4 regions of the Thiomicrorhabdus sp. genome follow, and region 1 is predicted to be linked to each of the others. Evidence: predicted binding sites of a transcription regulator. Region 1 holds the regulator's gene; each other region holds the start of a gene.
The links. The regulator PhoB, encoded in region 1, activates phosphate uptake and scavenging genes when phosphate is short. The targets are predictions, from matches to a motif close to GNNTGTCATAAAACTGTCANAT.

Region 1 (3,188 bases):
CATGGGTTATTACTGTTCCAGCGTCTGCGACTTTAGCAGCGTTAATTTACTTTACAATTAGAGGTATGATGCTTCCGTAAACATTACAAAATAAGCATACAAAAAAGGGCATTTTATATGCCCTTTTTTGCTCTTACTTTAGTGTTGTGTTGCTACTCTTGTGTTGCTACTCTTGTGTTGCTACTCTTATGTTGCTGTTTTTATAATTACCACAAATTACCAGGCCTGGTATTCTGTTATGTGAGCACTGGATAAATATCAAAAGACAATCGTGTTTTTCGTATCTTTGATATTAACTATTAGACTCTTTCACTTGCAATAATCAAAACTTTTTACTGAGCAAGAGTTATTGGAAACTCACAGCGGAAAGTACTCCCCTTACCAAGCACACTTTTAATTTGTAAATAGGCGTTATGTTTTTCTAAAACATGCTTAACAATCGCTAATCCCAAACCGGTTCCACCCGTAACACGTGAGCGATCTTTATCCACACGATAAAAGCGTTCTGTTAAACGAGGGATATGTTCTTGAGAAATACCTAACCCATTGTCTTCTACTTCAAATACCACGTGCTTCTTATTGGCAAACCAACGCACATAGATATCACCCCCGTCTGGCGAGTAACGGACCGCATTAGACACCAGGTTCATAAAGACACTTTTTAGAGGTTCAGGATAACCATTGATTTTGAGCGTTTCATCAATCTCAAAGAAAAATCGATGACTTTCTCCACCTAACTGCTGAGCATCAGTTTCAAGTTGTTTTAATTTTTTAGGCACATCAACCAGTTCTTTTTCAGCCGTAATAGACTCTGATTCAATAGTGGATAGAGTGAGTAAATCTTCAATAATAGACTGCATTCGATGTGATTGAGTTTCCATATGTTCGAGAGGTAAACGCCAGTTTTGTTGGTGTTCTCCAGGCGTGTCAAGCATGACCTCTAAATAACCTCTAAGCACGGTGAGTGGTGTACGTAATTCATGAGAGGCGTTGGCAATAAAATCACGGCGAATCTGAGCTAACTGGTAAAGTTCGGTAATATCTCTAACCACTAAAAGTTTGTGATTTTCAAAATATGGAATAATTTGCATTTGATAAGTACGTGACATTTTATAGGCAGAGTTCACCGTCAACGCATTTGAGAAATCTCGTTTTTTGAGATATTGAATGAATTCCGGTTGTCTAATAACGGATTCAATTTTACTGCCTTTATCTTGACGTCTTATACCTAAAAGAGACTTAGAAACGGTGTTAAACCATTCAATATTGTTGCTTTGGTCAAGTGAGACAATTGCATCAGGAATGAGCATTGAGGCTGCTTTAAATTGCTCTGATTTATAAAAATTCAGGTCGGCATGTTTTTCTAAAGCTCGTTGCTTCTTAGACACTAAATAAGTTAGTTCACTCCAAAAACCTGAAGCGGGAGGATGAGTATTTAGCTTACGGGCATCCATCCAGTCTTCAAATCTTTTCATGCTCCATAATTGACGGGCCATGTAAAAAACAATGAAAGCCAACAATGTAGCCAACCAGAAACCAGTAATCCAGGCAAAAAACAGCATTAACCAAGCAATGGTCACAATCCAGGTTAATTCACGCTTAATACCGTTAGTCAGCAAAATTAATCCTCAACAACCGAAAAGCGATAACCAGAACCTCTAATAGTTTGAATATAATCCGCAACATTAGTTGGTTCTAATAACTTACGTAAACGTCTGATATGAACATCAACCGTACGCTCCTCAACCACAACGTTAACGCCCCAAACATGATCCAATAATTGTGCTCTTGAAAAGACTCTATTTGGATGCGTCATAAAGAAATGAATTAAATTGAATTCCGTTGGTCCCAATCTTACTTCTTCATCAGCAACGTAAAAACGGTGTGACTCTAAATCTAAACGCATACTACCCGCTGTAAACTGATTAACGTCAACCTTTTCATTGGTTTGACGTCTCAATAACGCTTGAATACGGGCGATTAACGCTCTAGGTGAAAACGGCTTTACTACAAAGTCATCAACACCAGAGTCAAACCCTTTAACTTGATCTTCTTCTTCACCACGTGCCGTTAGCATAATAATGGGAATTGCTTTTGTTTTATCATTTTGACGAAGCCTTTGAGCTAAAGCTACTCCTGGAGTTCCTGGCATCATCCAATCTAAAAGAATTAAATCAGGTGCGTCGTTTAGGGCAATTTTCCAACCTTCTTCTGCATTGTTTGCCTCACTAACAAGGTAGTTAGAGGCTGTTAAAGTAAACTTTAACATATCACGGATAGCAGCTTCATCCTCGATAACTAACACTTTATTTTGCCCCATAAAGACTCCCCAAAAGTTAATAATTTATATTTATTCTTTACTTAAAGTACTTAAAAATGAATCTAATTTTTCAGAATTCATATGACGAACATCTTTACCTTTGACTAAGTAAATAATACTTTCGGCAATATTTACAATATGGGCTGAAATACGTTCACAAGCTCTTATAGAAAAGAACATTTGCATTATATATTCTGCTAAGTCTTCTGTATTATTATTCAAAGCTTCATTGATTTCTATTAATGCTTTCTTTTTTATCTCAGAAATTCGATTATCGTCATCAAAAACATCACCTAACTGAGATATATCAAGTTGTGCAAAGGCATTTAATGTTTTTTTAAGAACATCTAAATCAATTGACACCATTTCCATAAGGGCACCATAACCAGGCAAAACCTCGCAAGGTACCTCTTTAACTTTAGACATTTTAGTTGCCAGTTTTGATGCATTAACAGCCTCATCACCAATTCGCTCTAAGTCAACAGCAATACGAATAGAACTGACTACCAAGCGCAAATCTGAAGCAGTTGGTTGTTGTCGTGCCAATACACGTGCACATAAACGATCAATCTCTAATTCTTCTTTATTAACAATCTTATCAACTTGTTTAATCTCTTTAGCTAAACTCTTATCTTCACACTTAACAGCTTCAACAGTGCTTTTAATCTGAGCCTCAACAAGCCCACCCATTGAAAGAATGTGATTAAATAGTTCTTCTAAATTCTGATTGTATTGACCAGAGATGTGGGACTTAAAAAGTTCTCTTTCCATTTTGTTATTCCTATGCACAAGTTTTAAAAACAGTAATCAAATGGTTTTAAAATGTTTTAACCATATCGACCAGTAATATAGTCTTCAGTTCGTTTTA
Region 2 (3,188 bases), 310 kb from region 1:
TTTTGAGTTTTCAGTATTTCTGCGGTTTTTATAGCTTGATTACTTTGATACCAAGATAAGAAGACAAACACAACCAATAGAGATACCATAAATACAAAAATAAAGCTTTGTAGAAAACCTTTGGCAAAAGTCATGTTCTACTCCTAATAAAGTCAACTCTTTCATTTTGCCAGGTTTTATTCAACTTTGGGGGGGCGATTAAAAAATTTGCATCAAACTTTTCTTCATAAGAAAAAGTAATTTTTATAATTACCCCAAACTCATTACTTAATCTATTAAGATAACAACGTATCCAAATGATTACAAAGGCGTAATTCATTCATATAAAGACTTACTAAAAAGAAAATTTACGCTAAAAAGGTTTTATTTATGTCGACTTATCTCATTGCTCCCGATAGCTTTAAAGGTTCATTAGACGCCTCCAAGTTCTGCGAAATCGCCACCCAGGTCATTCAAGGCATTGAACCCGATGCTGTGGTATTTTCGCGCCCCATGTCTGATGGTGGCGAAGGTTTTATTGATAGTTTTGTTTGTGCTGGTGCCGGTCAAGCTAAATCAGCTTGGGTATCTGGACCTTTAGGCAAAAAAACCAAAGCCAGTTTTGCCTGGCAAGAAGAGAGTCAAACCGCCATTATTGAAATGGCCCAGGCTTCTGGCATTACAAAAATAAGAAAAGAAGAGTTAAACCCTTTAAGTACACACACTTACGGTACTGGCCAATTGATTCAAGAAGCCATTAATTTAGGAGCCAAAAAAATCATTTTAGGCTTAGGCGGTTCAGCCACTAATGATGGTGGTGCAGGTGCATTAATGGCTTTGGGTGTGCCTATGTTAGACAGTAAAGGCCAGGCTATTAATTTAGGTGGCCAAGCTTTAAAAGATCTAAGCACTATTGGCGAAATACCTGATCATCTTTTAAAAATAGATTGGCAAATTGCTTGCGATGTCACCAATCCATTGTTGGGTGAAAGCGGAGCAACAGCCATTTTTGGCCCGCAAAAAGGCGGACAACCTCATCAATTAGCGGTATTAGAAAATGCCCTCACTAACTACGCTCAAGTGTTAGAGAGCCATGCCAAAACAGCGATTCATTTAGAACCTGGGGCAGGAGCCGCTGGCGGTATGGCTGCTGGTTTTATGGGATTGTTAAATGCTACTTTAGTGCCTGGTTTTGATGTAATTAATGAAACCCTTCAACTAGAAGAGTTAATTAAAACCCAAGCGTTTGATTACATTATTACTGGTGAAGGCCGTTTTGATAACCAAACCCGTTTTGGCAAACTGCCGTTGCGTATTGCTCAATTAGGTCATCAATTTAACATTCCAACCATTGGTATTTGCGGAAGTCTAACCTGCTCAGTTGAAGACTTGCCTGAATTTAAAGCCATCTTTAGCATTGTGAATAAAGTCATGGATGAACGCGAAGCGATGAGCAATGCCGATTATTTATTACAGCAAACGCTTTTATCCGTCGTACCGCTTCTTGGTAAGTAAGTTGTACTGATTAGATAAACAGATTATCAAATCGTTGGATTTCAATTTACCCTGTGCTTAATCAACAAAAAGGCCACAGGGAATACCAGGCCTGGTAATTTTAAGTTTTAAATGCGTTAAATTCACCTGTTGTAAATTCATCTTTATGTTACACAAGCGTAACATTGTAGTAACACCCGCCATTTATGATGCTCAATAACATTCCACGTGTTTATTATTGGGCAAAAACCATGACAACCTCCGCAATTGATTTACCTGACGAAAACCAAAAAACCGCTAATAAGAAAACCGAAAATAAAAATACCCGCAAACTTTTAGACTCAGCTGTAAACAATACCTCGATATTCTCTCGTAAAGGATTTTTAGACCGCCTTTTTACCGCCTGGTTTAATCGTCTAGTCTATCCCCAAATTTGGGAAGACCCAGAAGTCGATATTAATGCCTTACAAATCAATCAAGATTCTCGTATTTTTACTATTTCGTCAGGTGGTTGCAATGTACTTAACTACTTAACAGAACAGCCACAAAGTATTGAAGTCGTCGATTTGAATGAAGCCCATATTGCTCTCATTAAACTCAAGCTTACCGCCATTGAACACCTACCAAGTTATGAGTCATTTTTTGACTTTTTTGGACGTGCGGATTTAGTAAAAAACCTAGATCGTTATGAGGCGTACATCAAACCTCATTTAGACTCAGAATCGCTGGCCTATTGGGAGTCTCGTGAACGTCCTTGGAGCCCAAAACGTATTAGTTACTTTACTAACGGCTTTTATAAACATGGCTTGTTAGGGCATTTTATTGGTCTTATTCACTGGACTGGCAAACGTTTTGGTCACGACATTTCTAAAATTATGCAAGCCCGCACATTAGTAGAACAAGAACAGCTTTTTAACCAACATGTTGCCCCTATTTTCGATACCAAGTTACTTAAGTTTTTATGTAATCGTTCAATGGTGATGTACAGTTTGGGTATTCCGCCTTCTCAATTTGATGAAATGAACCGTGACTCAAAAGAGGCCCAAATTGGTATGCACTCTTTGCTTAAAGAACGTGCTAGACAATTAGCTTGCGATTTTCCGTTAGAAGATAACTACTTTGCTTGGCAAGCATTTAACCGAAGTTATGACATTAAAAAACGTCAGGCGTTACCACGCTACCTTAAACACAATTATTTTGAGAGTTTAACCACGCATTTTAATCGAGTGAATGTCACCCATATCTCAATGACCCAACGCTTAAAAGATTTGCCAGACAATAGCCTAAATGCTTACCTATTTTTAGACGCTCAAGATTGGATGGATGACAAACAACTGACCGAACTATGGCAAGAGGTTAACCGAACTGCTATGGATAATGCCCGTGTCGTATTTCGCACTGCGGGCGATACCTCGCCTTTAGAAGAGAAGTTACCACACAATATTCTTAGTGAATGGCACACAGATTCTTTTGATAATGCTAACTTTACTAAACAAGACCGTTCTGGCATTTATGGTGGTGTGCATCTTTATATTCGTAAAGCGGTGAAGTTGCATGATCACAACTCACACAATCATAATTATCAGCAAGAAGTTTTATAATTATGGATATAACACATCCATCAATTGCCTATATTGAAATTTTAAAACAGCTAGGTATAAGCCAAGCCATTCATAATGTACAGACCAAACTGGATGTACTGATTGTGGATGGCG
Region 3 (3,188 bases), 200 kb from region 1:
GCGTATTGCTAATACATCGGGGTCTGTTGCGGCTTTGGCCAAAAACTCTATGACTGGCGTAAAAGAGTCATATGGATGATGTAATAAAATGTCTTTTTGTTTGATTTTATCAAACATATTGTTGCTTTCTTTATGACGAGTAAACAGTTTAAAGGCATTTTTAGATGGGCGTTGTTTCATAGAAACATTTTTTTGGGTGTATGGCGCAAACTGTAAATCTGGACGATTTGCCATGCCTGGTACCGCATCTAATCGGTGCAAGTTTACTGGTCCATTTACTTCATATAGAGCACTTCTGTCTAACTTAAAACGGTCTAGAAGGTAATCAATCATGTGAAGCGGGCAGTTATCAGCTACTTCTAAACGTACTGCACCACCATATTGGCGACCACTTAACTCGCCACGCAAGGCACTCATTAAATCATCAACCTCTTCTTCATCAATAAAGAGGTTAGTGTTTCTGGTAACACGAAATTGATAACAGCCTGTAACCGTCATGCCTGGAAATAATCGAGAAACATTGGCATGTAAGATTGAGGATAAAAAGACAAAATCATTTTCGCCATCAGTGGCTTCTGGAGGTAGCTTAATGATGCGTGGTAGTGAGCGTGGAACAGGAACAATCGCCAAACCATTTGAACGACCAAAAGCGTCTTTACCTTCTAAAGAGACGATAAAATTAAGCGTTTTGTTTAATACCTTTGGAAAAGGGTGAGAAGGGTCTAAACCTACTGCACTTAACACTGGTTGTAATGACTGCTCAAAATAGTCACTGAGCCACTCTTTGTGTTGGTCAGTCCAGTGATTGCGGCGAACAAAACGAATGTTCTCTTTTTCTAAAGCGGGAATAAGGATATTGTTTAAAGTGTGATATTGATCTTCAACTATGTCATGTGCCGTTTCACACAAAAAATGGACAACATTCGTGGCGGGTAATTCGTCCGGAAAAGTCAATGCATTTGGATCTTTTGCAAGTTCTAATAAACTGGCTAAACGTACCTCAAAAAATTCATCCATATTGCTACTAGAGATACACAAATATTTCAAACGCTCTAATAAAGGAATTTGATCATTTTTGGCTTGAGCAAGTACGCGTCTATTAAACTCAAGCAAGCTTTTTTCACGGTTGATATAGCGTGGAAAAGTCTCTGCCGTTTCAGTAACAGCTTCTATTACGTGCTCGGTAACTTGGTTTTCAGACATTTTATGGTTCAACTCTCATCATAAATAAAGACAATTTTATTATTTTAGCTCTTTTAGAGAGCGAATACAGGCTACTAATAAGAAATTATTATGACAATCTTAGCAGGCAATATATATTTACAAGTAGTTAAAACATTATGTTTGATTTATCCAGAGCTTACAAAAGGTAACAGAATCAATGGATTATAGGGATGGGTGCAATTATCTTTTGATGAGGTCTTAAGATGAGGAATTAAGAAGAGGTATTAAGATTTTTGGTTGCTTTTGTCATCAGCCTGTTTATCTGGATGTTCTAAAGAGTCATCTTCGAGGTGATCTTTACAATTTGACTTACAACCGCAACTTGGCACTGGATCAATTCCACCTGGGTTCGCAGGATGACAGCGGCCAATTCTTTTTATGGCTAACCATGAGCCACAAATTACCCCATGGGTTTTTATGGCTTCGATCGTGTAGCTTGAGCAGGTTGGGTAAAACCGGCATCTTGGCCCGAGTATTGGGCTTATAAATAATTGATAAAATCGAACTAGGCCAATAATTATCAAGCTTATAGGGTTACGCATCAGTAGCCTCTATCGCTAAATTAGGGTGTTTGTAATAAAAATTAAGTTGGTTGTTTCTTAACCAGGCTTCAAGTTCGCTTATTGCGAGAGGTCGACTGATAAAGTACCCTTGAGCAAAATTGCAGTGCACATTTTTTAGATAAAGCAATTGCTCTTGGGTTTCAACGCCTTCGGCCACCACTTTCATACTAAGACTGTGAGCTAAGTTTAAAATAGCCGTAGTAATAATAATATCTTCTTCATCTTGTGGAATCCCATCAATAAATGATTTATCAATTTTTAAAATACTCAATGGGAATTTTTTTAGATAGCTCAAAGAGGAATAACCTGTTCCAAAGTCATCAACCGATAAACCAAAACCACTAGAACGAATTTGATTAAAACGTGCAATATTTTCATTAACGTTATTCATAACCGTGCGTTCTGTTAATTCAATTTCTAGTAGGTGGTTGTGAATATTTGAGACTTCCATCAGCTTCCTTACAAAGCCGATAAAATACGGGTTTTCAAACTGCACACTACTGACGTTCATAGCGATATGCAAAGAATCAAATTCGGTATCTTTCCATGCTTGAAGTTGGGCAATACAAGTTTTTGTGACCCATTCACCAATTGTAAGAATTAAATGACTTTCTTCAGCAATAGGAATAAATTTATCAGGTGCAACAAAACCTAAAACAGGGTTGTTCCAGCGAATAAGAGCTTCTACCCCAATTACCTTACCAGTTAGTAAATTAATTTGAGGTTGATATACCAGTTGAAATTCATTGTTTTGAACAGCTTTTCTTAGGTGTTTTTCAATTAGGCTTCTTTCTGCAACACTCTCTTCCATGGCATCGTGGTAGATGGAGTAGGTGTTTTTTCCTAAAGATTTTGATTGATACATGGCAGTATCAGCATGTCTAAGAAGGGTGTCGAGATCTTCACCATGTTGTGGGTACAGGGCAATCCCAATACTGGTTGAAACTTGAAGCTCATCTTCTTCAATTTTAATAACGCGTTCAATTTGATTGAGCAATCGTAAAGAAATTTGTGAACTAGTTTTTTCATCACTGTCTTTTAAAAGAATAACGAATTCATCCCCACCAAAACGGCAAATATGGCACTCTCCATTACTGCTACGTAAGGCGTTTTGAATACGTTTTGCAACTACTTTTAATAATTCATCCCCAATGTTATGGCCAAGGGTGTCATTAACCTGTTTAAAACCATCTAGGTCCAAAAACAGCAGTGCAAAATGGCCTGAAGGTTTGTTGTTAATTAGTTGGTTAACACTTTCCTTAAAGTAGGTTCTGTTTTCAAGCTGGGTTAGAGGGTCAAAGTAAGCCATTTTGGTAATAGCTTCTTCCGTTTTTCGCTGATAAGTTATGTCTTTTATAAACAAACTGATTTCTGTTTTGTTTTGAATATTCAATATAGAGG
Region 4 (3,188 bases), 640 kb from region 1:
AAATTTGATATATCTCATATAAAATTAAGACAGTTATCAGATTTTACTGAATTTGAATTACATAAATTAATGAGCGATATTTAACTTGCCATCTTTATTTGTGATTTATGACTTATGTTTATGTGGCGGATAATTTACGTGGCGGATAAATTAAGGTTTTCAACCGCTGAGCTGTCAGGGTTGAAGTTGTACTTAGGGTTATGGCTTAGCGGCTTAGCTTATAGCGAAGCCTAGCACAGAACCCCGATTTAACATGACTAGTTAACTTTAGCTTTTGATTGTTGCAGTTTTTAGAGCTCAAAGGCTTTCATTATATTTTCAATTTTTTGTTGGGTAAGATCTTTAGCTAAAAAGGCTTTGATTTTGGCAAGAGTTGAATCACTTAGTTTTTCTTTGATTTGTGTGTGAATAGGATTCGATACGGACAGGTAGAGTTTGTGATTATGCTGCTCTGCAAATTCATTGATAAACGCACTCAAATTTTCGATTAGCTGTTGAGTTTGCTTCATTCCTTCTTTACTTTCATAGGAACTTTGTCTGCTTGAGACTGAGTTGGAAAAGTTTCCAGCTTTATCGCTATAGATTTCAGAGAGTTTAGCGTGGCTTTCGGCATTTTCAATAGACTGATAAGCGTGTAACGAAACTGTTTTTTGCTCTGTTTGATCAATCGAAAAGACTTTAATGTTTCCGAGATCTGCAAGGATTGCATAGCCGATGGTTGTATTCATACTGATACCTCTTCTTTGAGTTAAAATCAATCATACAATTAAAAGCTTAACATAAACATATATTTACTTTAACCTTGATGAACTTCTTCATTGCATTTTCCTATGCAATTATTTTAATTTTGTATTTCAGTACAAAACTTATAAAGCTCTTCTAAATAAATATTCGTTAAAAAGCTACGTTTTTATTTGCTGGCTAAGTACAATCAATAACCAATATTGATAATTAAAGAATAACTAAGAGATATGAGATGAGTGATTTATATACGCAGATAATTACTGTGTTTTTGGGTTTTTTTGCCATTATGAACCCAATCGCTAATACAGCCGCATTTGTAGGCCTGGTAGGAGAAAAAGAGTCATCGGAGCAGTTTCGCGTTGCCGCAAAAGCTATTGTGATAACTTTTGTGGTGATTTTAGCCTTTTCTTTACTCGGTAAATTCATATTTCAAGCATTTGGTATCAGCCTTCCAGCTCTAAGAATAGCGGGTGGTATTTTGGTTTTTATTGTTGGTTATCATATGTTGAATGGTTCTGGCTCAAAATTACATTCAGCTGAAAACAGTGATGAAGGCGATATTGCGGTATCTCCATTGGCAATGCCATTATTGGCTGGTCCAGGTACGATTGCGACGGCGATGAATTATTCTGCCACAGGCGGTTTTACGGGAATTATTGTTACGGTATCGGTATTTTTTGTGCTTTGCCTCATTACTTTTGCCTGTTTTATTTTTAGTTCTAAAATTTTGACCGTTATTGGAGAAGGTGGTATGAGTATCATCACACGTTTAATGGGGTTGATTCTTACTGTTATTGGTGTGCAGTTGATGCTATTAGGCATCTCTACGGGTTTTAATATTCCTATATTAAGCTAAGTTTTATTTGAAGCTTTGTTTGAAGTTTTATTTGAATAAGCTTTTAAAAATACACTTTGATTTATTGTCAATTTACCAGGCCTGGTAAAATTTATTTTGTTCATAAACCTGTCATTTAGTCGTCATACGTTTTGCTTTTGTGAAGCCTATTATTGCTACTATTTATTTGATATTCATTTGCTAGATGTTTTTCGTATCAAGTAGATATATCAAATAGTTATATCAAATAGTTTTAGCAGAATGTTGTATCAATCAGATATGAGGCTTTATAAATGAGGATTGTGCTTTTTACCGATACCCTTGGCGATTTAAATGGTGTGTCGCGTTTTATTCAAGATATGGGTGAGCTTGCTCATAAAACATTGGCAACGACAGGCGTTGAATTACACATTGTCACCTCAACCCCTAAAGAGTTGGCTGAGCAACCATACATTCATAATTTACCTTACCGTTTTAGAGTGCCAATGCCGTTTTACCAAGAGCTTGATTTGGTGTTGCCTAATAAAAAAGCCATTAAAGCCAAGTTGGATGAGTTAAAGCCAGATATTGTGCATATCTCAACACCTGGGCCTTTTGGTTGGCAGGCTAAGAATGTGGCTGAAAAATTAGGTTATCCATTGGTGGGAACTTACCATACGGATTTTCCGGCCTATGCGTATGATTTAAGCGGCCTTAAATGGGTAAAGCATCAAACGGATAAGTTAATGGCTCGATTTTATAAGCCGTTTATTCACGTTTTTTCTAGATCAGAGAGTTATTTAGAAGTGATGGCGAGTGATATTGAGATTGATTACACTCGTGCATCAGCGTTATCGCCTGGAACCAATTTAGATAAGTTTCATCCCCAGCATCAGTTAAATGAAGTTTGGCAACACTATGGTTTATTGAATGGTCGTAAAAAGGTCCTGTATGTTGGGCGAATCAATATTGAAAAAAACATTCCGTTTTTAGTCGATGTTTGGACAAAATTCTGTGAAGAAAATCCAGATTTAAAAGCCGATTTGGTGATGATTGGTGAAGGTCGTTATCGAAAATGGGCAGACAAGTTGCGTAATACCCATGCTTATTTTTTAGGGCCTGTTACCGGAGAGCGACTTTCTCAGATTTATGCTTCCGCAGATTTGTTTGTGTTTCCATCTATTACCGATACTTTAGGGCAGGTCATTATGGAAGCTCAAGCTAGCGGAATGGGCTGTTTGGTTTCTGATATTGGTGGGCCACAATCATTGGTTTTAGAGAATGAAACTGGACTGATTATTGAAGCCAATAAAAAACAAGATTGGATAAACGCTTTATGTAATACTTTACAAAATGAAGCGATTTTACAGGCCTGGTCTCAACAAAGTAGAGCACATATTGAACAATACAATATAGCGGATTCTTTTGAGCATTTTATTGAGGTCCATAAGCTAGTCTATAAAACGACTAGTGATTCCGTTTAAACAGAATAACCACTTGCTGAGTAATTAAATAGAATGAATGAAAGTGCAAAATCTAAAGTAATGGCAATGAGTTCACAAACTAAAGGCGAGTTTTATACCTTTGGTTTAACCATTATTGAGTCGTGGTTTCCTATCTTTGCGTTTTT

Region 2: a site for PhoB is predicted at 1,638-1,659, ahead of ACORJQ_RS00340 (BtaA family protein). Genes of this name have one in related genera too.
Region 3: a site for PhoB is predicted at 1,281-1,302, ahead of ppk1 (polyphosphate kinase 1). Genes of this name have one in related genera too.
Region 4: a site for PhoB is predicted at 1,696-1,717, ahead of ACORJQ_RS08070 (glycosyltransferase family 4 protein). Genes of this name have one in related genera too.

What each region holds. Positions count from the first base shown of each region.
Region 1 covers NZ_OY759719.1:2,468,032-2,471,219, forward strand. Annotated here, with positions in the region: gene ACORJQ_RS11175 (inorganic phosphate transporter) at 1-80, shown strand, start outside; gene phoR (phosphate regulon sensor histidine kinase PhoR) at 333-1,619, opposite strand; gene phoB (phosphate regulon transcriptional regulator PhoB) at 1,622-2,320, opposite strand; gene phoU (phosphate signaling complex protein PhoU) at 2,351-3,091, opposite strand; gene pstB (phosphate ABC transporter ATP-binding protein PstB) at 3,148-3,188, opposite strand, start outside.
Region 2 covers NZ_OY759719.1:86,214-89,401, forward strand. Annotated here, with positions in the region: gene ACORJQ_RS00330 (response regulator) at 1-134, opposite strand, end outside; gene ACORJQ_RS00335 (glycerate kinase) at 370-1,494, shown strand; gene ACORJQ_RS00340 (BtaA family protein) at 1,725-3,074, shown strand; gene ACORJQ_RS00345 (GNAT family N-acetyltransferase) at 3,077-3,188, shown strand, end outside.
Region 3 covers NZ_OY759719.1:2,669,086-2,672,273, reverse strand. Annotated here, with positions in the region: gene ppk1 (polyphosphate kinase 1) at 1-1,203, opposite strand, end outside; gene yidD (membrane protein insertion efficiency factor YidD) at 1,449-1,766, opposite strand; gene ACORJQ_RS12085 (EAL domain-containing protein) at 1,759-3,188, opposite strand, start outside.
Region 4 covers NZ_OY759719.1:1,826,174-1,829,361, reverse strand. Annotated here, with positions in the region: gene hxpB (hexitol phosphatase HxpB) at 1-84, shown strand, start outside; gene ACORJQ_RS08080 (host attachment protein) at 291-728, opposite strand; gene ACORJQ_RS08075 (MarC family protein) at 977-1,600, shown strand; gene ACORJQ_RS08070 (glycosyltransferase family 4 protein) at 1,873-3,042, shown strand; gene ACORJQ_RS08065 (DMT family transporter) at 3,076-3,188, shown strand, end outside.